4 regions of the Lysinibacillus sp. NPDC094177 genome follow, and region 4 is predicted to be linked to each of the others. Evidence: riboswitches for the same ligand, from Rfam matches in the RefSeq annotation. Region 4 holds a riboswitch; each other region holds the start of a gene.

Region 1 (6,155 bases), on a different contig from region 4:
AGTCATGCTTTATTAGAGCAAGGGGTGCGACAAGGCGATAAAGTCATCATTTTTATGCCAAATGTTGTAGAGTTTGTTGTTAGCTATTTTGCAATTCAGCGCATTGGAGCTATTGTCGTTCCAGTAAATGCGAAATTTACGCTGCAAGAGGTCGAATATGTAGCGCAGCATGCTGATGCTAAAGCTATTCTAGTACATGAGGCAATTTTTGCAGCAGTCGAAAATATTACGGTTGTTCCTTTAAAAATCAAAACAGGTCAGGAGAAGGTGGGTTGGTTAAACTATGAAACACTTATTCAACATGCAAGCATTCAAACAATCGATTGCCAGTTGAATGAAGATGATGTTTCGACGATTTTATATACATCGGGTACAACGGGAAAACCAAAGGGTGTGTTGTTTAGTTATCGCAATATTTTAACTGTAGCACAAATGATTGCAGTAGAAATGGAAGTAAAGCCTGAAAGCCGAATCCTTCTCATGATGCCGTTGACGCATTCAGCTCCATTACATCTATTTTTAATGGCTGGAGTACTCGTAGGCTCAACAAACGTGCTAACACCAACATTTACGCCTGATTTGTTTATTGATTCAATAGAGCAGGAAAGGACAACGCATTTCTTTGGCGCACCTGTTGCCTATTTGTTAACGGCCCAAATGCCAAGATTGCAAACAGCTGATTTATCATCGATGAAATGGTGGGTTTATGGTGGCGCGCCTTTATCACAAAATGAAGTCCAATTTTTACAAAAAGCATTCCAAACAGATAATTTAACTTGTGTCTATGGCTTAACAGAGGCTGGTCCAAATGGTTCGTTATTGTTTGGCAGAGAGCATGCGACGAAAGCAGGAAGTATTGGTCGCCGTGCACCACTTGGAGCGGAGCTGCGTATTATCAACGACGAAGGAGAAGATGTCAGCGTTGGTGAAGTGGGAGAAATCGTCTTACTTGGTGAAGGCAATATGCTCGGCTATTACAAGGATGATGTTGCAACAAAGGCTGCGTTTATAGATGGCTGGTTGAAAACAGGTGATTTAGCGCGCGTAGATGAGGACGGCTATATTTGGATTGTCGATCGTAAAAAGGATGTTATTTTTTCAGGCGGTGTGAATATTTATCCGAAAGAAATTGAAGATAGAATTTTGAGCTATGAGGGAATATTTGAGGTTGCTGTAATAGGTGTACCACATCCGGAATGGGGAGAAACAGTAAAGGCCGTTTATGCTGCTAAAACAGAAATTGACGAGGACAGACTTAAAGCTTATTTGGAGGAGCATCTTGCTAAATATAAAATTCCGCGCATTTTTGAACGCGTGGAAGCACTACCACGAAATGCATCAGGCAAAATACTAAAACAAACTTTAAAGGGACAAGAGGTGAGATAGCATGAAGGTTTTACAGCAGGAAGAAATGAAAACAACAAACTTTTTTAAAGATAATGATACACTTCATAAAGTTTTAGAAATGATGCTAGATAAAGAGTTTGTGGAATATGCAACACGTGAGCTAACAGATTTCGGTGAGCTTTGTGCAGGAGAGATTGATATGAGAGCCAAACATACGGATAGAGAGGGTGAACCTCGATTACAAAGGTATAATGCTTATGGTGAAGAAGTGTCAGAGGTTTGGGTCAATGATGGCTATAAAAGAACAATTGAAGAGACGTATAATACCGGCATTGTTGGCTATGTGCATAAGGATATTCCGCAATTAGGTAGGAAGGGCAACTATGTTTATAGCTTTGCTCAAGGTTATTTATTATCACATACGGAGCCAGGCTTTTACTGTCCTGTTACTTTAACAATGGCAACGGCTTTTTTACTTGATCATTATGCAAGTGATGAGGTGAAGGAGCGCTTTTTACCACATGTTTGTGCAACAGGAGAGACAGAGCTATATGAGGGGGCTACTTTTTTAACGGAGCGTCAAGGTGGCTCAGATGTTGGTGCGAATGTTGTAGAGGCAAGACAGGACGGCGATCAGTATCGTTTATATGGTGAGAAATATTTCGCGTCTAACGCAGGAATGTGTGGGGTAGCCATGGTATTGGCACGCATGGAAGGAGCTCAGGCAGGTTCAAAGGGCTTAACATTATTTGCAGTTCCATGGCGAAATGAAGATGGCACTGTTAATAACCTTCGCATTCGACGTTTAAAGGATAAACTGGGTGTTAAAGCAGTACCTTCAGGTGAGGTGGAATTTGATGGTGCGCTAGCTTACGTTGTGGGTGATCCAAATAAAGGAATTTATTATATGCTGGAGGCGCTTAATTTATCAAGAATTTGCAATGCGGTTGCTTCTATAGGCATTATGCGCCGCGGATATTTAGAGGCGAAGCACTATGTGACAAATCGTCATGCATTTGGTAAGCCTTTAACGCAATACCCTATGATTCAGGATACACTAGGGAAATTCGCTGCCAAGCTTCATGTGGAAGTTGCTACGGTTTTTGATCTTATTCAGCTGTACGATAAGGTAACTAGTGGACAGGGGAATAAAGAGGACATCATTTTAAATCGCTTGTATATTGCGATCATGAAAAAAGAAACGGCAGAGCAAGCTGTACATTATGCTAGTGAAGCAATTGAATTACATGGCGGAAACGGCTATATTGAAGATTTTGTTACACCTCGGTTATTAAGAGATGCACAGGTACTTACTGTGTGGGAGGGGACAGCGAATATTTTAGCTTTAGAGCTCATTCGTTTAGTTGAAAAGTTTCATGTGCACGAAATGTTTGTTCGTGTCATGGAGGGACGTCTAGAAAAACTAGCTGACAGTCCATTAGTCGAAAATGTAGTGAAGCAATTATCTAAACTAGATTCAACTTTGCAAACATTTAGCCGTTTAGATGATGCGACGAAAACGTTTGAGGCAAAAAAGGTCGCAGAGAAAATGGCACATTTATATGAAAGTGTTGTAGCGGTTGAATGGGCGCAAAGATTCGGCGGCAAATATGAGAAGCTAGCAGATATTTATTTAGAGAGCACATGGGCATTGCGAGAAATGGGTGCACCAATGAAAACCGTACAGTATTTCTCAGACATAGTTTAATTGATTAGAGGTCGTCTCGAATGGGGGCGACTTTTTTGATTTTCATGTATAATGAAATCAACTGAATATTATAAAGGTTCTTTACTTATGTAAAGTGAAAAGGGAAATCGGTGTAATTCCGATGCGGTCCCGCCACTGTATGTGTGAGTTTTTTCAATCTGCGCCACTGAAAATTTCGGGAAGGCTTGAAAAAGCGTAAGGAGCACAAGCCAGGAGACCTGCCTTTATAGAAAACACGTTGTAGCCTACGAGGATAGGATGGTGGATTTTGTATATGTATTTTTGTGCAGATTTGACCCCCTCATTTTTTATGATGAGGGGTATTTGTTTTGTAAGATAAATGTCGATAAATTTGAAAGAGTGGATGATAATCTCACAATGTTGGGTGATAAACCCACAACCTTGGGCGAGAAAAACTAAAGTATATCGATAAATCAGGAAAACAAGTCATTAACTATATGCACAGATAGACTAAGGGGGATTCATTCACATGAAAAAAATTTGGAAAATAGGATTATCAGCATTTTTAGCTATTGGCTTGCTGGCTGCATGTAATACTAAAGAGGCGACAAATGAAAAGCCGTCATCTTCTGAGCAACAAGAGACAACAAAAGTAGATCAAGCAACATTCCCAATGAAGATAACGGATGCTACTGGTAAGGATATTACGCTTGAGGCGCCTCCTGAAAAGATTGTCTCTCTCATTCCGAGTAACACAGAAATATTATTTAGCCTTGGCCTAAATAATGAAATAGTTGGTGTAACAGATAATGACGATTATCCTTCAGAGGCAACTAAAAAAGAAAAGGTCGGCGGTATGGATTATAATATCGAACAAATTATTGCTTTAACACCAGATATCGTTTTTGCACATGCATCGGGTATGGGGAATTCAAAAGGAGCAATTGAACAGCTTGAGGCTGCAGGTGTGAAAGTATTTGTTGTAGCGGATGCCAAAAACTTTGATGAAACATACACAACGATTGAACAGCTTGGTCGTGCAACAGGAAAATTAGAAGAAGCTAAAAAAATTGTCGCAAATATGAAGGCAAAAGTTAAAGAAGTTGAAACAAAACTTGAGGGTGTTGAACCAAAGAAAGTCTTTGTAGAGTCGTCTGATGAGCCAGAAATTTATACAGCTGGTAAAGGTACATTTATGAATGAAATGCTAGAAATGATTCATGCCGAAAATGTGGCAGCGGATTCAAATAGCTGGTATAAAATTGATGCAGAACAAATTATCGCGAAAAATCCAGATGTCATTGTAGTGGCATATAATTATGTACCTGATATTTTAACGAAAATTCCAAAACGTCCAGGCTTTGAGACAATTACGGCCGTAAAAAATAAAGCTATTGTACAAGTGGATGAAAACACGACAAGTCGTCAAGGTCCTCGATTAGCAGATGGTCTTGAGGAATTAGCGAAGGCCGTCTACCCAGAGGCGTTTAAATGAGTAAATCAATTGTAGCCTATATAACAGCGATTACGCTTCTAGTCATTAGCATCTGGTGTGGTGTAGCGATAGGCTCGGTTCATATTCCACTAGAAGTATTGTGGAATAAGGCGGCTGATGAAACAGCTGCCAATATTTTATGGAAGATTCGGTTACCTAGAGTTTTGCTGGCAGGGCTTGTAGGGGCATCACTTGCTATTGCAGGGGCAGCTTTTCAAGGTTTATTAAAAAACCCTTTGGCTGATCCTTATACGTTAGGTGTTTCCTCTGGTGCATCAGTTGGTGCAGTTATGACGATTTTCTTTAGTATATCCATACCTGTAGTCGGCCATTTTACGTTACCGACCTTTAGTATGATAGGTGCCATATTAACGATGGTAGCTGTCATGGGTTTTGCTAGAATAGTAGACCGCTCGCTAAAAATGGAAACTCTTATATTAACAGGGGTTATATTTAGTTCATTTTTAGGTTCCTTGATTTCGTTAATGATTGCATTATCTGGTGAAGAGCTACGGCAAGTTATCGGATGGCTACTCGGCTCAGTATCGATGCGGGGTTGGCCTTTTGTTCAAATGATTATTCCGTTTGTGATAATTGGCTCAATTATGCTTTGGACACAAAGACGCGAGTTAAACGTTCTGTTATATGGAGAAGAACGCGCAAAGTATTTAGGTGTCAATGTTAAGCGCAGTAAATATATTATTTTAGTGGGTGGATCAATGTTGACAGGAGCTGCGGTAGCTGTTTCTGGAACGATTGGCTTTGTTGGTTTAGTAGTTCCTCATATGACGAGAATGGTTTGGGGTTCAGATCACCGTCATTTATTGCCATTATCATTTTTAAATGGTGCAACATTACTGATTATTTGTGATTTAGTAGCACGAACAATTATTATGCCAAGAGAGCTACCGATTGGTGTAATTACTGCATTTATTGGGGCGCCCGTTTTTTCCTATATTTTTTATAAGCAACGTAGAGGCAAGGGGGTACGGGCATGATTGTTGTTGAACATCTTTCTGGTGGCTATGAAGATGTACCGATCGTCCAGGATATAAGTTTTTCTGTTAATAAAGGAAAAATACTAGGGATTTTAGGGCCGAATGGTAGTGGGAAATCTACACTGTTAAAAGTAATAAGTGGTATACTACCAGCAACTGCAGGCACTATATTAATAGATGGTAAAAATAGTAGCTCTTACAATGCTCGTGCTTTAGCAAAAAAAATGGCGGTGCTGCCACAATTACATGCTAATGCCTTTTCAAACAGTGTACGAGAGGCGGTATCTCTTGGACGTTATCCACATCAAAAAGGCTTTTTTTCGAGCTGGACTGATCGTGATGAACAGGCAGTCCAACATGCAATGATGCAAACAGGTGTGAAACGCTATGAACAGACATCGATGGAATTTTTATCGGGCGGTGAACAGCAAAGAGTTTTTGTAGCTCAAGCTCTAGCACAAACAGCGGAAATATTACTATTAGATGAGCCAACGAACCATCTAGATATTGCTCATCAACGTCAAATTTTAGATATGGTGCGAAAGGAAGCAATAGAATGTGGTTTGACAGTTATTATGGTACTACATGATATGAATTTAGCTTCCCTCTATTGTGATGAATTGTTACTTATGGAGGAAGGGCGGAT
Region 2 (6,155 bases), on a different contig from region 4:
TCAACAGCGGCCATTAGATCATTATAATCATTACCACCATAATCACCACGAACCGCATCAACAAATTTTTGACCGTATCCATGGCTTCCTCGAGGATTCGTATAGAGAACCGCATAACCTTGAGCAGCAAGGATTTGGAATTCGTTAAAATAGGAGTTGGCATACATAGCGTGCGGTCCACCATGAACTTCAAGAATAAGTGGATATTTCTCCCCTTCTTCATAGCCAATAGGCTTCATCATCCAGCCGCTTACTTTCCACCCGTCTGCCCCTACATATTCAATTGCTTCAGGAACAGATAATACTCTCGACTTTAAAAATTCTTCATTTACATTTGTAAGCTGTTCCTTTTCACCAGTATTTAAATTTACGTAAAATAGATCGCCAGGATTTGTAGTAGTGCTGATGGCGACTACCGCTCTATCATTTTTATGATCAAGTGAAAAACCATAGACATACTGATCATCATTAATAGCTGGATATAATTCGCCAGATAAATTGCCAAAATAAATAGTTGTATTTCCGTGATCTGTCACTTGGAAGTAAAAACTTTTATTATCCTCCAACCATTGGACACGCGGAGCAGCAACACCTTGAAGGAAATCACCGACAACAAAATCACCAACAGGAGCGTCAAATTCACTCGTTACACATGTCGTATTGTTATTTTCCAAATCATATATCCAGAGCTTTGCTTGTGTGGCATTTTCAAATTCTCTTTCATTTCCAACATAAGATACGTAGCGGCTATTCTGTGACCATGATGTTTGGTAAAACACCCCTGTTCCTTCTGTTAGCTTGCGACCATGTTTCGTTTCTAAATCTAATAAGTAGATATCACATATGAATGAAAAGTCTTGATCCTCCGTTAAGTCCGCAATGTATGAAAGATATTTACCGTTTGGAGACCATGTACCAAGCTGTAAATTATGTTTCCCTTCCGTAACTAGCTCTAATTCTCCAGATTCCAGGTTGACGATGGCAATTTGAGAAAATTGCTCCATATCAACAAACCCAGCAGCATCTGATTTATATTTCATCTTTTCTACTTCAAGTGGTTTTAGTTCTTTGTCATCTTTCTTATCATTTTCAGCTTTATCATAAATGCTGTCATTTTTTCCTAACTTTATTGAGAAAGCTATATTTTTACCACATGGAGACCATACAGGTGATGTCGCACCGTTTTTACAATTAGTAAGTTGTTTCGCTTCCCCACCTGCTTTTGAAAGCACAAAAATTTGTGGCTTGCCATGTCTCGTTGATACAAATGCGATTTTACTGCCATCTGGAGACCATACAGGTGAATTCGTTTTATCTTCACCAAATGTCCATTGTTGAGGATTTTTTTCATTTAAGTTTATGTAAAATAAATTAGACATGTAGTCCTTTTTCTTCTCATCAATACGAGTCTCTACATACACAACTTCTGTTCCGTCAGGTGATACTTGTGGATCTGCCACGGATTTTAATTGGTATAGATCTTCTGGTTTTATCCCTTGTTTCGATGTCATATTTTATATCCCCTTTGCGCCGAAATTTCATTACTTAGTAGAATATTTCGACGCCCTAAGTATTATTCCTGCTTTCAAAGGAGAAATTGTTTTTTTATCCCAGAGAGGATTTTACAATAGCATGTAGTACAATTAAAAAACCGTAGCTGCTTCGCAATAATTACCAAGAGCTACGGACATCATTTATTTCAAAGATTGATTTTGGGATAAGTGGTTGTGTACGCATTTGAGTAACGACATAAGCATTTTATCGGGTAGAACGAGATGCTGATGAAGCGGCTCTTCGGACACACCCTGGTAAGCACTCAGTCAGTACGGAAATCACACTCCCGTTATGATGGTCTTATTTTTTAACATTTCCCAATAATCCGCAGAATTTGTTCTGCGATAAAATTTATAAAAAGGTTCATTCGGACGTGCACGTTCCTTATAGAGCTCAATGATTTGCTTTAAAAAACCTTCAATATGCTCCACTTCTACTCTTTTTGCAAACAGAGTCCCGGCTTGTGCATTTGGACCCATTGGCACTGCCCCTAAATAGACATCAAAGCTATCCTTTTGGTAGACAAGCCCAATATCATCATAAACCGCAATATAACAGGCAGAGGCACAACCATTTACGTTTAAACGTAATCTTGTTGGGACAGTTATCCCTTCTAAAGAATGATATAGCTGTTCAGTAATTGGGGCTGCCTCCATCTTATCACCATCACAAAAATCACAAGCCTTCATAGCCACACTTGGCCCTTGCTTTGCCACATACAGACCAGCGTCTTGTAGCTCTTTAGTTGCATCTGTTACATCTACTGTTGGAATTGATAATATTATACTGTAAGATGCGGAGTATTTGATTGCACCAGTTTCTCCTACAACCTTTGCAATTGTTTGAAATTGTGCCGGAGAATAATGCTTATTAATAATACCTGGGCTTACGGCAAGACGGGTAAAATCTCCATTATTGTTTAGTTTTGCAAATGTTTTGTCGGGTATATTTTTACGAAATGCATTCATAAATAATTCTCCTTATGAAAAGAGGGCTAGCAAAACGCTAGCCCCATATTTTTTCTAGTTTTCAAAGTTATCCGGATAGAAGCCTTTCGCCAAAATTTGAATAGCTTCTGCAACACGAACTCCTTCTGACGCGGCAGAAAGCGGTAAAATCACAAAGCGTTCATTTTTTACTGCTTCCGTTTCTTTTAAGGCTGGATCATTTTTCAAGAAATTTATTTTTTCTTCCGCCGTTGTTTCTCCATAATCAACGACAACAACAACTTCTGGATTTCGTTCTACTACATCCTCTTTTGACACCGTAGTCCATCCTGATTCCACATCACCAAAAATATTTTTACCGCCAGCAATAGTTACAAGCTCATTCATGAAGTTTTGTCCAGCAGTAAAGACATCTTTATCACCACTGTCAAACACTAAAACTCGTAGTTCTTTTTCATTTTGCGGTAATTTCGCACGGACAGCATCTACATCCTTTGTCATTTGTTTAATTAATGCTTCTCCACGATCCTCAACGCCGAAAATTTTTGCGATATTTCGAATATCTGTGAAAATATCTTCTAAAGTTGGTTTCGTCATATTTGAGGATGTATGTAAATAACTGTGAATACCTAATGCCTCAAGCTCTTCCTGTGTACCAACACCTTTCTCTCCAAAGGCGCTTTTCCAACCACCGTATAAAAAGTCTGCACCTGCATCAATTACTTGCTCCTTAGAAGGATACTTTTCAGCTATTACAGGCACTTTATCGTAGGCAGCTTGCAGGGGCTCATAAATTTTATCATCTAAGTATGCCGTCCCTACCATTGAATCTTCTAAACCTAAAGCCAGCATAATTTCTGTTACGTGTTGATTTAAGCTAATCGCTTTTTTAGGTGCTTCCTTATATACTTGTGTTGTTCCATTATTTTCAATTGTTACTTCTGTCGTTTCAGCTTGTGAAGGCTCTACCTTCTCACCTATTGCAGCAGATTCTGGTTTGTCCTTTGAGTTACACGCGCCTAGTACAGCGATCAATGCTATTGCAAAGACAAGCCATAAGTGTTTCCATTTCTTCATGTCCTCTTCTCCTTTGTTGTTAAATATATAGAAAGAAATCATTAGACTTCTGTGCTACCAAGTTAGTTTTCTAGAAAAGGGCATAAAAAAACCCCTTGTTTCCAAGAGGTTAGCATAGTGAAAGAAAGGTTCTTCAACCTGTTCACTATCCCCATCCTCGTGGTTTAAGTAAAAGAAAACTAATTGGCAGGTATCCTGGCTTAGGTTCATCATCTATACACCTTCACATAGCATAGCTACAGTGGCATTTCGTATAGACTCTCCATTACAGTTGCGGGACAGCATCGGATTTGCACCGATTTCCCTTTTAAGCAAATGACAAAGATCATTTGCACCAATAGGTCGTTTTTATTTTGTTGTAAATGATATTGCAAGATTAATAGATTCACAATCTCATAAAAATATCAAAAAATTATTATCATAAATATATTAACACTATTCAGACATAAATACTAACTATTTTTATACGAAATATTTTTCAATCCAATTCTGTTACAATGTTGATAGATGAAATAATAGAAACGAGGATTTTTTTATGCATGTAACAATTGGAGTACTCGCTCACGTTGACGCAGGAAAAACAACATTTTCTGAGCAGTTACTATTTCATACAAACAGTATTCAAGCCCGCGGGCGAGTAGATCACCAGGACACATTTCTAGATAATCATGAATTAGAGCGTCAGCGGGGCATTACAATTTTTGCGGAGCAAGGTCGCATGACGATTGGAAACGATACATATACGTTAATCGATACACCAGGACACGCCGATTTCTCCCCAGAGATGGAGCGCGCCATTCGAGTTATGGATTATGCCATTATTATTGTTAGTGCGGTTGAAGGAGTACAAGGTCATACAGAAACAGTGTGGCAACTGTTACGCCAATATCACGTCCCGACCTTTTTCTTTATCAACAAAATTGACCGTGAAGGGGCAGATGTTAAAGCCGTTATGGCACAGCTTCATAAGGATTGCTCTGAGGATGTACTACTCGTAAATGAACCGCTCCGTTCAGACTATGTTCCTTATTCGATGATGGAATGGCTTGCCGAACGTGATGAGCAGCTTCTAGATGCTTTTCTTAATGAGACATTGGATAGCGCAAGCTGCCTTTCTCATTTACAAACGATGATTAAACAGGAAATGGCCTTTTTGTGTTTTACTGGCTCAGCCTTAAAAGATATTGGGATAAAGGAATTCCTAGCACAGCTTCCCCTACTTACAAAGACACATTTTCATAACGATGCCCCGTTCCAAGGTGAAGTGTTTAAAATTCGTCATGATGGACATCAACGTTTAACTTTTTTAAAGGCCTTGCAAGGAACGTTACATGTGCGTGATGAATTTTCATTTGGAGATGTAACAGAAAAAGTGACTGAAATACGGCAATATAATGGTAGTCGTTATGAAAGCGCTCAAGAGGTCGAAGCTGGGGAAATTTTCGCAGTTAAAGGGATTAGTAAAGCTAACATCGGAGATATCATTGGTAATTCCGGTATCCCACAGCCCTATGAATTAGTACCAACATTACAGGCGAAAGTACAATATGAAGGTGATCAGCATATAAAGGAAATATTAAAGATTTTCCGCACACTCGAAGCAGAAGAACCATCATTACGTGTACTATGGCATGAAAAATTCCAAGAAATTCATGTTCATATTATGGGTGTCATCCAACTCGAGGTTCTTATCGACGTGCTTAACAAACGCTTCTCGCTAGATATCTCATTTAGCGAACCACAGATTTTATATATGGAAACGATTGCAACAACCGTGACAGGCTATGGTCATTTTGAGCCATTAAAGCATTATGCAGAAGTACATTTATTAATGGAGCCAAATACACGCGGTACTGGTAATACATTTGTCAATGCATGTCACGCGGATGATTTATCGGTTGGGCATCAACGACTCATTGAAAAACATTTATTCGAGCGCGATCATCATGGGCTGTTAACCGGTTTTCCTGTGACAGATATTCGCTTCACTCTCTTAACGGGGCGCGCACACATTAAACATACTGACGGTGGCGATTTCCGCGAGGCAACATTCCGTGCATTACGACAAGGGCTGGAGCAAGCAGAAAATGTATTACTAGAGCCCTATTACCGCTTTAAGCTCAAAGCGCCTAGTGATTTTATCGGTCGCATGATGACCGACATTCAGCAAGCTGCTGGTACATTTGACGCGCCAATCTTAACAGAAAATGATGCGATTTTAACTGGCCGAGCCCCTGTCGTAACATTTATGAGCTACAGTACAACCTTTGCCGCCTACACCAATGGTAAGGGTGTACTTTCTCTACAATTTGATGGTTATGATATATGTCACAATACAGAAGACATTATTGCGCAAATTGGCTACGATAAGAACGCCGATCCCGAATATACATCTTCTAGCATTTTTTGTGCAAAAGGCAAAGGCTACTCCGTTCCATGGCATGAAGCAGAGGCAGCTATGCATTGTATTAAGTAAATTTAAAAACAGGACATGATTTGTTATATATCATTGTCCTGTTTTTTTATGTTTCGTGGGGATTTGTTTTGCTTCCGCGGGTATTCTTGCTTCGCGCGGGT
Region 3 (6,155 bases), on a different contig from region 4:
CGATCAGCAATACCAACTTATTTCTGATGAAAACAATACAGGTGTTGCATCAGGCACTCCATGGCAAGATGGACCGATTCCTCTTGAATATGCAATTACAGGTCTAGGTCCGGTTTTTGTAAGAGTTGCTAATTTTAAATATTTCAAAGAGATGCTAGAAAAAGTGATGCTCTTTACAGAAATTGCGGAGGAAGGGGATTTCCATCTATTTGAGGTTGGTGAAGGCGGAAACGGTGCACAAATCGTTGTAGAATTTAACACAGTTTTACCAGTAGCTCGTCAAGGCTTCGGTACAGTACATCATGCTGCATTCCGCGTAGAGGATCGAGCTGTGTTAGATGAATGGACTGAACGATTTGAAGGCTTTGGCTTCCATACTTCTGGTTATGTAAATCGTCACTTCTTTGAATCGCTTTATGCACGAGTAGCACCACAGATTTTATTTGAGCTAGCTACTGATGGCCCAGGGTTTATGGGGGATGAGCCTTTTGAAACTTTAGGTGAAAAATTATCATTGCCACCATTTTTAGAGCCAAAGCGTGCACAAATTGAAGAGCTTGTTCGTTCTATTGACACTGTAAGAAGTACGACTATGTTCGATAAAGAATATGAGTAATATCTTTCACTCCATTCAGTAGAGAAATACAAGCCTCTGCTAAATGGAAATGAGATACTCGTAACAGCTATATGATAATTAAAAATAATTGGAGGTCAGTTAGATGGAATTTTCAAAGCTAATAGATAAGCGTCGTTCTGCGAATAATTTTATAAAGGATATCAAGATGAGTGAAGAAGATATACGTCCCATTTTGGAGGATGTTAAGCTTGCTCCGTCCGCCTTTAATTTACAACATGCCAATTACATCGTTGTATTAGATGAAGAAAAAAAAGAAAAAGTAAGAGAAGCAGCATACGGGCAATATAAAGTGCACTCGGCCTCAGCGGTTGTACTTGTCCTAGGGGATAAAGAAGCATATAAAAATACTGATAACCTTAATCAAGGGATGGTAGACTTAGGCATTATTACTGCTTGTGAGTTAGAAAATCTTGTTGATGATAATAAGAAATTTTATGAAGAACGTGGCGAGGAATTTATGAAGGAGGAAGCCATTCGTAACGCTTCACTTTCAGCTATGTTATTTATGCTGGCAGCCAAAAATCGTGGATGGGATACATGCCCAATGATCGGCTTTGATCAACCACAAATGAGAGCACTTTTTAATGTTCCGGAGACACATGAAATTGCACTAATAATAACAATAGGTAAAGAAAAAGAAAGTAGTCGTCGCTTGCGTGGTTATCGTAAACCAGTTGAGGAATTTGCTACCTATTATTAGGGTGGTATAAAATAGAATTGTTTATAAATAATAAAGTTAATGTATGTTTAGGAGGAAGCAATTATGAAAGTAGTAGCAATCGTAGGTAGTATCCGTAAAGAATCTTATAATATGCAATTAGCAAAATTTATTCAAAAACATTATACAGAGAAATTTGATCTTGAAATATTAAGCTTGAAAGATTTACCGATGTATAACCAAGATATCGAAAATGAAGCACCACAACCTGTACTTGATTTTAAAGCAAAAGTAAAAGAGGCAGATGCGGTTCTTTGGTTGACGCCTGAATATAACGGTACAGTACCAGGTGTTATGGTTAACGCCATCGATTGGTTATCTCGAGTTGATAAAGTAATGATTGGCAAGCCATCATTCATGATGGGAGCATCAATGGGTAACTTAGGTACTGTTAAAGCACAATTACATTTACGAGATATTTTATTCTCACCTGGAGTAAATTCACCATTACTAAGTGGTAATGATGTTTATATTGGAGCAGTACACACTAAATTTGATACAGAAGGCAATCTAACAGATGAGGGTACTATCAAATTCCTAGATGTAGTAATTGATAACTTCTTAAACTGGATGAAAATATACGTTTAAAAATAAAAAAATGTCCCATAGTATAACAATACTTATGGGGCATTTTTTGTTTGTTGGGTTTAAGATAGAGCGACGGATAGAAGAGCCAAGCGACAAATAGGACAATCAGAAAAACGCCCTTTCTAGCATTACACTAAAGAGGGGCATTTTTAGGAAATAAATTGTTTATTTATCCTTTAACAAAAAAGTTGTGGATAAAATGTATGCTATTTATATAACTTGATTGGAGTGGAGGCTGGGCGACTCCTTGGGGGTCAGCGGCAAATGTTTTCTGTAGCAAAAGCAAAGCGACAGCTACAAAGCGCCCAGCCGGAACGGAAATCAACCCCTCGTAATGGTGTTAAGCTTTTATTTAATCGGAATTATTTTTAAAACTTTTTGAAGGCGGTATGCAAAAATACCTGCAAATATAGCTAAAATAATATCTTTTGGTAAAGGAGGCATCATCCAAAGCCATGCAATCTTATAAGTGAAAGCATCAGGAGCACTAGCCCATAGCTTGTAGGCAAAGTACATCCAATTTGTCCCTAGTAAATAATTAATAGCTGTTGCAACTAATGCAGCAACTACATAGCTTTTCTTCGTTCCACTGCGTTCTACAATAAGCCCCGCGACATATGCAGCTAATATAAAAGAGACAATGAAACCAAATGTAGGACTTAAAATTTGTCCAAAGCCCCCACCGAAACGAGCAAATACAGGTGCACCTGCTAAACCGATACACATATAAACAGTACAAGCGAGTGCCCCTTTTCTACTACCAAGAATAAGCCCTGCTAAAATAGCAAAAAATGTTTGCAATGTGATAGGTACTCCACCGACCATCATGAAAGGTACAATAGACGTGATATTAGCTCCTATCATCATCAATGTTGAAAATAGTCCAATGTATGCAAGATCTACTGTTCTTAATTTGTGATGAGTATGTTCCGCAACTGTTGTCATTATTTCACCCCTAAATAGTAATGTTGATAATAATAGTGTAAAAAAATAAAGCTTTTGTGTCAACTTGATTATTTAAGTCGGTTAACACAAAAGTTGTTATCCTGCATAAATTGATAAATAACTATTATTTATAGACTAACTATTAAAATATATGATAGAATCGTCATAATTTTAAAATATTAAATGCTAATGGTGTGACATCTTGTAAAATGTGTCGCTTAAAAGGGAAGTCGGTGCAAATCCGACGCTGTCCCGCAACTGTTACGAGGAGTTCTATGATGTATTAGCCACTGTTCTAGAATGGGAAGGCAATCATAGGTACATTGATTCGAAGCCAGGAGACCTGCCAATTAGTAATTCCTGTAATGCCCACGAGGATGAAAGCGATTACGGACAATAGTAGAAGGAAATCTTTCTGACTTTGTTTAATCAAGGGTATTTCTATGCGCATTTGCATAGAATGCCCTTTTTTTTATTTATTTTCATTCGGCAAGTGTTTGTGAATGTGAAACGTCTGCTACAAGTGTTTTGTCGCGAAAGCAAAGCGATAGAGGGCAATTACGCCAAGACAAAATTGATTTTTAATGAGTAGGAGTTATAAACTGATGAATAAAAAATTTATGATGCTTTCAATGATTCTTCTTCTAGTACTTATAATTTCGATGACAATTGCGATTATGGTTGGATCGGTTTCCGTTACGCCACTTTATGTATGGAAGGTTATCCTTTCTAAAATCCCATTTATACAAAATTCAATCGAACAAGATTGGAGTCGCTCACAGGAAATTATCATTTGGCAAATACGAGTTCCGCGTGTATTGCTCGCAGCTATCGTTGGAGCAGGCTTAGCAATTGCAGGAGTAGCTATTCAGGCACTTGTTCGTAATTCAATTGCAGAACCGTATATTTTAGGGATTTCTTCTGGTGCAACGGTTGGTGCTACAGCTGTCATCATTTTAGGCGCTTTTTCATTTCTGAGCGTTTATGCGCTTTCCGTATCTGCATTTATAGGTTCTCTCACAGCAATGGCTTTAGTTTTCTTCTTAGCGCGTGTTGACGGTAGAATTTCTGTCTTTCGACTTTTACTTTCAGGGATGGCGGTGTCGTTTATTTTATCTGCTATTTCAAATTTTATATTAATGACGTCGAAACAAGAGGGCGGAATGAAGGCAGTCATGTTTTGGATGCTAGGAAGCCTTGCTGGTGCGAAGTGGAGTAATCTTTTAATTCCTACAATTATCTTTATTGTAGTATTTGCCTTGTTATGGCTCCACTATCGAAATCTAAATTTATTACTTCTTGGGGAAGAAGCAGCGGTCACACTAGGGGTTAACTTACAACAATTTCGTATACAGCTTATTATATTAGTTTCATTATTAACGGGTGTGCTTGTTGCTGTAAGTGGTTCAATCGGATTTGTCGGCTTAATCATTCCACATATTGTAAGGTTAATTGTAGGTTCAAACCATAAATATGTTATACCGATTAGTGCATTATTCGGAGGGATTTTCCTAGTTTGGGCAGATGCACTTGCTCGAATTTTAATTGCTCCGGAGGAAATGCCAATTGGAATTATCACGGCTTTTTGCGGAGGTCCATTTTTCATTTGGTTGCTACGTAGTAACAATTATTCATTCGGTGAAGGAGATTAAAGCATATGACATTAGAAGCGAAACAAGTATCATTCTCCATTTCTGATGAACGTATATTACATGAAGTAAATATTCGAATAAAGGACAAGCAATTTGTTGGTCTAATCGGTCCTAATGGTAGTGGGAAGTCAACGCTATTAAAGAATATGTATCGTTTATTAAAACCAGAAAGTGGAACAGTCTTGTTAAATGAACAGGATATTTTAAAGCAATCGAGTAAAAACATTGCTAAAAATTTAGCAGTTGTAAGTCAAGAAACACCAGTCTTATTCGATTTTACAGTACATGATTTAGTTAGTATGGGGAGAACACCTCATAAAAAACTATTGGAGCTAGATCAAGAACGAGATTTTCAAATTGTAAAAGATGCACTGAACCAAACAGGTATCGCTCATTTAGAGAAACGTAGCTTTAGCACTCTTTCGGGTGGAGAAAAAAAGCGTGTGATGGTTGCCCGTGCCCTCTCTCAGCAAGCACAGGTACTTATTTTAGATGAGCCAACAAATCATCTGGATATTCAGCATCAATTGCAGCTTATGGATCTAATTCAAACTTTACATTTAACAGTTGTTGCAGCAATACACGATTTAAACATTGCAGCCATGTATTGCGATCAAATTTATGTTTTACAGCAAGGTCGAATTGTTTGTTTTGGAACACCAGAAGAAGTACTTACACCACAATTATTACAAGATGTATTTGGAGTTTATGCTGATATTCAAATACATCCACTTACAGGTAAACCATATTTAATGTATATCCCAGAGCAATTCACAAAGTAAGCTTTAGAAACTCGATAAAGTGATTGATACATAGTGTTATTTAGGGAATATGAAAGTTAAAAATGTAAATAGAAAAAATTAGAATATTGGTGCTGTAGCTCTGCTTTATCACTATAAATTAGAGTGAAATGCCAGAAGATGCATGCTTTGTGAAGCGGTTGATTGGAGTGGAGACTGGGCGACTCCTTGGGGATCAGCAATAGGGGAACGAAGGCTAAAACCATCGCATGTTGTGATAACGCCTTCGTGACCAACCTCGTGTTGCCCTGACGCCCCCTAGAAAGCGCCAAGTCGGAACGGAAATCCACCCCCTCGTTTTGCCGAAGAGTCATTTAATATAATTTCATTAACTTATTAGGTTTGGTACGCATGCACAACACATATGGATTGAAATGAAGTCAAATTATGCTACTGCTTTTAAGCCTGCTACACCAATAATAATGGCAATGATACTAATTATTCGAGTCAGGTTTTTAGATTCGCCGAAGAATATAATATTCACGAGAACAGCACCAACTGTACCAATACCAACCCAAACTACATAGGCGATGCTTAACTGTAAATAGTTAAAGGATGCATATAATAGCACAAAGGACATTCCAAAGCCGCCTATATATATTAATAAATTTCGTATATTTTTTTCCTGACTATAAAAGCGTAAACCTACAACACCAATAATTTCTGAAATTGCAGCCAATAAAACAAGTAACCAACCCATTATGCATTAGCTCCTTTCTCTTCAATGTGATCTTTTGAAGGGTTATCAGCTAAATTAAGACCAATAACGCCCAATATTAAAATAAACATGAAGATTCCTTTAATAGCATTAAACT
Region 4 (6,155 bases):
TAACTCTTCTTGTTTTTCTTTTGAAAATTGCTTAAATAGATTTTGAGCAAAAAATCCAACTGCTACACCATGGATTGATTCGTCGCGTAAAATAAGTGAAATAATTTCTGCACTGTTTCGTAGGAAACCTTGTCCTCCTAAGTACAGTGGGTAGAAAAAGCCTGAATAGAAAAGGAAAGATTCGAGCATAACGGACGAGAACATCGCTTTCCATAAACTCTCTGAATCGCCTTCTTCAATACCGTTATAAATATCCGCAATTTTATTTGCCTTATATTGTAGAAATTCATTTTTCTTTACCCATTCAAATAGCTCATCTATTTCTTCGTTTGTACATAGGGTAGTGAATATATAAGAATAGGATTTGGCATGTATCGCCTCAAATGCATCAAAAACGGTTAGTACAGCCTTCTCTTGTAAATCATTTGTATAAGCAGCAACACGATTCATCCCTATATTTGTCTGAACGGTATCAAGTAAGGTTAATCCTGCAAATACTTTTTTATACGTATCTTGATGTTCAAAACTTTTCCACTGTTTGATATCTTTACTTACTGCAATTTCTTCAGGAAACCAAATTTGCTTCCATTGTTGATCCCAAAATATTTGTGCAAGTTCACTCGTTGCCTTATTCCAATTGACAGCCTCATAAATTATATTTGACATGCTACACACTCCTCTAAGCTTTGTAATCTTTGACGAACATAGTAAACGGACTTAATCCCCTTTACCCATGCATAAATGTATACTTTAGCCAATTGTTCTGTTGTCCAATTGTCAGTCACATAAAGCGTCATCGAAATACCTTGGTCAACGTGTTTTTGAGAAGCTGCGTATAAATCAATTAAGTCATAAGGATCAATATCGTATGCCTCAGCATATAAATGACTGTTCTCATTTGTTAAATGAGGCATTGGATAAATTGTTCTACTATCTGCATAATCACGAACCTCTACTCGCTCTGTACATGGAGATATAGAAGCCGTACAACTACGAATATAAGAAATACTACCAGTTGGTGCAATAGCCAAACGATATGAATGGAATAAACCATATTGCATAACATCTTGCTTTAAAACTTCCCACATCTTTTTAGTAATGAGTGGAATATTTCCAAGTGCTTTTAACACAACAGGCGATAGTTCCTCTTCACTTTTATTTACATATTGATCAAAATAGCTACCTGAAGCGTAATCACTTTCCTCAAATCGATAGAAAGTTTCAGCTTTTGCTTTAGCCATCTCCATTGATGATTTGAGTGAATAAAAGTTCATCGCTTCCATAAAGCGATCCATAAAATCAATAGATTCCTTTGAGCCGTACATGATTCCCTCAGTAACAAGATGACCATGAAGATTCATGCAACCAAGCCCTACTGAATGCATTAATTTATTTGCTTTTGCAACAGATGGTACATTCTTAATGTGCGTCATTTGCGACACATTTGTTAATAAGTGCATGGCTGTATCGATTAATGTTTCGAAATCGTTTACTTTACTTGCTGCATGGATATCAATTGACCCTAAGTTACACGATACATCTAACCCATATTCATTCGGTTCATCTTGGTTAGTAATGATACTTGTTTCTTGAACTTGCAAGATTTCTGTACATAAATTTGACATTTTTACACGACCGATATTTTTGAGCGGATGCACTTTATTGACATTATCATCAAAAATTTCAAACGGATAGCCCGATTCAAATTGCGCTTTTTTAACCTCTGTATAGAGTTTACGTGCATTCAAACGTTTAATTTTACGGATATTCGGATTATCTAGAAGTTCATAGTACATATCTGATATTGAAATTTCAGACATACGTCTGCCATATTCTTTAAAAATATCGTATGGACTAAACAATACAATATCTTTATCACGTTTCATAAGATCGAAGAAAATACTTGGTATAATAATTCCTGTTGACAGTGTTGCGAGGCGAATTTTATCATCAGCATTTGGTTTTTTTGATGAAATGAAATTTTCTATGTCTGCATGGAAAATATTTAAGTAGACAACGCCCGAGCCATTTCGTTGTCCTAGTTGATTTGAATAACTGAAAGAGTTTTCCAACAGCTTCGCTACTGGGATTACACCACTTGCACGATTTAATATCTCTTTAATTGGATCACCTAAAGGGCGTAAATCCGTTAAGTTTACCCCAACTCCACCACCAAGACGTGATAGCTCCAAACAATAACCAATATTTTCGGCAATACTATTCATGGAGTCATCCATTGATAATTTAAAGCAGCTTACTAATTCGCCACGGGCTTTCTTTCCACTATTCAATGCTGTTGGTGTTGCAGGCTGATACGCTTCCATCATCGCTTCGATAGAACGCTCTGCTAGAACGGTATCCCCTTGTGCTAAATATAAAGCAATAATGACAATACGATCCTCATATTTTTCTAAAATTTCTTCCCCATCACGACTTTTCATTGCATAGCTATCGTAAAACTTGCTCGCACTCATAAAAGATGGAAAACGGAAATTATAATCATATGCTTTCTTGTACAGCTTTTTAATAAATTCCATCTCGTACATATCGATAAATGCTTTCTCATAGTAGCCCTCATCGACTAAATAGCGGATTTTTTCCTCGATATCAATAAAGTAACGTAAACGCACGTTAACATATTCTAAAAAATAGCGGCGCGTTGCTTCACGATCCTTTTCTAACTCTAGTAGACCAGTTGTACTATAACGATTCAGTACGTCATTATTAAGCTTTAAATATGTTTTCATCCCATTACCCTCGTTTCATAAAACGTTTGTATTGCTTCATAATCTGCTTGATTTCCTCTTAAATCTAGTTTCCGCACTAAGGGCACATGATAAGTAGCAGCAATTTTCTCACCGGCAGCGCCAAAAACATTATGCCCGAAATTACTATTGCCACTGGCAACTACACCCTTACAAAATTTCCTGTTGTTTTCTAAAAAACATGACACTTTTGAAGGGACATCACCTAATCCATCTGTGTAGGTGATTAAAAGGTAGGGCTCATTCAACACTAACCCATCAGAGAGTTCAATAGATTCCGCTGTTAATTTAGAAACAACATTCCGGACATTGCCTGTACGACTAGCATAAACAATCATATTGCAATCATCTCTATATGAGAAACAATCTCCTTAACATCTCCTATAAATGTTTCATTAATTTCTAAAACAGGCACACTTAAAAAACCTGCGTCAATAATTGTTTGCTTAGCTTGTTCATCGTGATCAATGTTTACAATTTCTGCTTCAAGTCCTACACGTTGTAATTCAGATTTTACCCAAAGGCATTTTGGACAGATTGTTTTCGTATAAAGTTTCATATATATCCCTCTTTTCATAAAATAAAAAAGCTATCCCTTCGAGAGAGATAGCCTAAATGGAAACGTTAAAATACAAAAAAAACACATACGTTCCCATCTCTTAATCCCCGAAGAAATGATCAATTTGTTTTATATAGGCAGGTCTCCTGGCTTTGCTTCATTCTCTGATTTCCTTCCCATGCGAATGCACAGTGGCTAATATCATCGTCAGCTTCACAGTTGCGGGGACAGCGTCGGTATTGCACCGAACTTCTCTATTAAACTACATATAGTAGTACCTTTATAAAACGAACACAATATATTGTTGTTCAATAGAACTAAGTGTACCATCCTTCAAATAAAAAGTAAATCTAGATTAGAAACTTCTTTAATATGAGATTATTCAATATTTTCTTTCACACTCTCAAAATATGATCTTAACAAATAATTAGCTGCAATAGACGACTTATTTAAAAAATTTCTAAAAAATATGAAGTTAAATATATTCGCTATTTTACATTTACCTAAATGCAGTATCTTGTTTATCAATCAGGATTATCTCATTCCATCTAATTAAGAACTCTAATTTAATGTAACACTTATGTAAAAATTAATTTCTGAGGTGAATCAAATGTATTGTAACAGTCTAATAAAACCTTAAAGTTCCATCTATTAAGTCGTAATCAACAATTAGATCAATCGTAGATACAAAGTTATTATTTGAACTCCTTACATTAAAACAGTCCATATTCCAAAGAATAATAGACTGTTTTACCACTTCAATTTTTAAATGAAATCTACCGTACAATTATTCCATTCCTACAAATAAAATAATTCCTTAAAAAATTCAGAGCTGAATTTACTTTAAACTAAGGATTATATTTTGATAATAGTTTATATAATTAATAGCAATTTTAAAAGATTATTATCTCTATTATAATCTCTAAAACTATCATAGACTCCTTTTACTTTACCATTTATTGAATTACAAAAGAAACTATGAACTTCTGGATCCTCTAATTATTCAATTTTCCATTTGTAACATATTAGAAAAAACATTTCTAATCCAGGCATTTTCTTTACTTTATTAAGCAATGTCATTCTATAGTCAAATGCCAAGTTGTTTCATTTTGCATTCCATTTAAATGTTCACTTCTTTTATATTTTTTGCATCTATAATCACTTTATAAAGTCTGATCATCATTATTACTTATTGACCCTACCAGCTCACGTTTTATATTCAAATAGGCATAAGTAATATTCTTATTATTATCCGTATTTTCTTGAATTAACTCTTTTACATAATTCTGCAATGAAATAAAATTTTCATTATATAGGTTGTTCATAATTTGCTGTCTTAACTGATTCTCATAATACGAGATTGAATGTGATGTCATCTAGTTCACTCCTATTTAGTCCATAAAAAAACATCTTTCCATTATGATTTCATGTTTTCGCAAAGCAAACTATTGCCGCAATACTGGTTGGTGTAAGTAAAATGTGTAACGGTACTAACTTCGTCCATTAGTGTTGTTTTTAACAGTTTGATTTATGCCCTCACAAAGCTTTTGTCGATCATTCTAATTATTTCTATTATCGTTGCAATGAGTATGGTCATGATGACTTCTAGTATGCTTTAAAGTTGATTAAAAATACATCACTAAACCCATTTTATACGAAAAATAAAAGAATCCATTTTGAAAAAAGATTAATCAAAATGGATTCTTCTCTAGCAGATATTTATTTTAGGTCTCCATAAAAGGTTTGATTATTTTAGCAACGTTCTTCAACTAAAGCATCAAATAGTTTAATGAGCAAATTTACTAATTATACCTTCAGTTCTTCATATTTAACTACAGAGATATAGTTTTTGTTGCAACTGTTTGTTGAAATGCCTGATCATGCTCAACAAAAACCATTGTGGGATTAAATTTTTGAATAAGCTCTTCAATCTGCATGCGCGAATAAATATCAACGAAATTTAACGGTTCGTCCCAAATATATAAATGAGCTTTTTCACATAAACTTTTGGCTATAAGCAATTTTTTCTTTTGTCCGCCGGAATAATGAGCTATATCTTTCTCAAATTGAATTCGCTCAAAATCCATCTTACGTAGGATGGATTTAAATAACGTTTCATCGATCTCATGCTCTTCGATAAAGTCCGATAATAGTCCCTTCAAATGAGAAGTATCTTGTTGGACATAGGAAATAATGAGGCCAGAACCTACATTCAGCGTGCCTGTATGCTGGATCAGATTTCCTAAAATTAGTTTTAGGATACTACTTTTTCCGCTCCCATTCTTTCCATCAAGTACAATTCGGTCACCTTGTTCAACTATAAAGCTAATTGGCTTATTCACTATTTGGTCATCATACTTAACAGACACATCCGCCAAAACAATTAATTCGTTTGACTGATATTCCAATGGTTTTAATTTTAATGACTCCGTTTTTTCCACATTTTTTAGCAGTTTTGACTTTTCCTCAATAGCTTTTTGTTGCCTTGATTGAATGTTCTTTGCTCTCTTCATCATCTTTGCCGCTTTATGTCCTACAAAACCTTTATCCAACTTAGAACCCGAATTCGTTGTCCCATTTTTGGAAGCTTCCACTTGATTAGACCAACCTGCTGAACGCTTTGAAGACTGTGTTAATCTCCCAATGTCTTTTTGTAGACGCTGATTTGTTGCCTCTTCGTGTTCCTGCTGTCTATCAAAATTTAACTTCCAAGAAGAATAGTTACCACTTTGAACTTCAATATTCGCCCTATTTATAGATAAAATATGGTCAACGCATCCATCTAAAAAGGTTCTATCATGTGAAATTAATATAAACCCTTTCTTCTTCCT

Evidence for each region. A riboswitch is a leader RNA that binds a small molecule or an ion and turns the genes downstream of it on or off. The one in region 4 is predicted to bind cobalamin.
Region 1: another riboswitch for cobalamin. It lies ahead of ACQKNC_RS17225 (ABC transporter substrate-binding protein); the one in region 4 lies ahead of ACQKNC_RS13650 (glutaredoxin family protein).
Region 2: another riboswitch for cobalamin. It lies ahead of ACQKNC_RS07585 (ABC transporter substrate-binding protein); the one in region 4 lies ahead of ACQKNC_RS13650 (glutaredoxin family protein).
Region 3: another riboswitch for cobalamin. It lies ahead of ACQKNC_RS18795 (FecCD family ABC transporter permease); the one in region 4 lies ahead of ACQKNC_RS13650 (glutaredoxin family protein).

What each region holds. Positions count from the first base shown of each region.
Region 1 covers NZ_JBNNTW010000011.1:87,963-94,117, forward strand. Annotated here, with positions in the region: gene ACQKNC_RS17215 (class I adenylate-forming enzyme family protein) at 1-1,386, shown strand, start outside; gene ACQKNC_RS17220 (acyl-CoA dehydrogenase family protein) at 1,388-3,055, shown strand; cobalamin riboswitch at 3,113-3,295, shown strand; gene ACQKNC_RS17225 (ABC transporter substrate-binding protein) at 3,546-4,511, shown strand; gene ACQKNC_RS17230 (FecCD family ABC transporter permease) at 4,508-5,509, shown strand; gene ACQKNC_RS17235 (adenosylcobinamide amidohydrolase) at 5,506-6,155, shown strand, end outside.
Region 2 covers NZ_JBNNTW010000003.1:299,675-305,829, reverse strand. Annotated here, with positions in the region: gene ACQKNC_RS07595 (S9 family peptidase) at 1-1,511, opposite strand, end outside; gene ACQKNC_RS07590 (precorrin-3B methylase) at 1,833-2,522, opposite strand; gene ACQKNC_RS07585 (ABC transporter substrate-binding protein) at 2,577-3,578, opposite strand; cobalamin riboswitch at 3,747-3,932, opposite strand; gene ACQKNC_RS07580 (GTP-binding protein) at 4,114-6,054, shown strand.
Region 3 covers NZ_JBNNTW010000014.1:47,838-53,992, reverse strand. Annotated here, with positions in the region: gene ACQKNC_RS18815 (ring-cleaving dioxygenase) at 1-616, shown strand, start outside; gene ACQKNC_RS18810 (nitroreductase family protein) at 720-1,337, shown strand; gene ACQKNC_RS18805 (NADPH-dependent FMN reductase) at 1,401-1,943, shown strand; gene ACQKNC_RS18800 (biotin transporter BioY) at 2,292-2,888, opposite strand; cobalamin riboswitch at 3,062-3,254, shown strand; gene ACQKNC_RS18795 (FecCD family ABC transporter permease) at 3,494-4,540, shown strand; gene ACQKNC_RS18790 (ABC transporter ATP-binding protein) at 4,546-5,322, shown strand; gene ACQKNC_RS18785 (DMT family transporter) at 5,726-6,040, opposite strand; gene ACQKNC_RS18780 (DMT family transporter) at 6,040-6,155, opposite strand, start outside.
Region 4 covers NZ_JBNNTW010000007.1:153,451-159,605, reverse strand. Annotated here, with positions in the region: gene nrdF (class 1b ribonucleoside-diphosphate reductase subunit beta) at 1-666, opposite strand, end outside; gene nrdE (class 1b ribonucleoside-diphosphate reductase subunit alpha) at 654-2,747, opposite strand; gene nrdI (class Ib ribonucleoside-diphosphate reductase assembly flavoprotein NrdI) at 2,744-3,103, opposite strand; gene ACQKNC_RS13650 (glutaredoxin family protein) at 3,100-3,324, opposite strand; cobalamin riboswitch at 3,444-3,621, opposite strand; gene ACQKNC_RS13645 (hypothetical protein) at 4,488-4,700, opposite strand; gene ACQKNC_RS13640 (Lsa family ABC-F type ribosomal protection protein) at 5,157-6,155, opposite strand, start outside.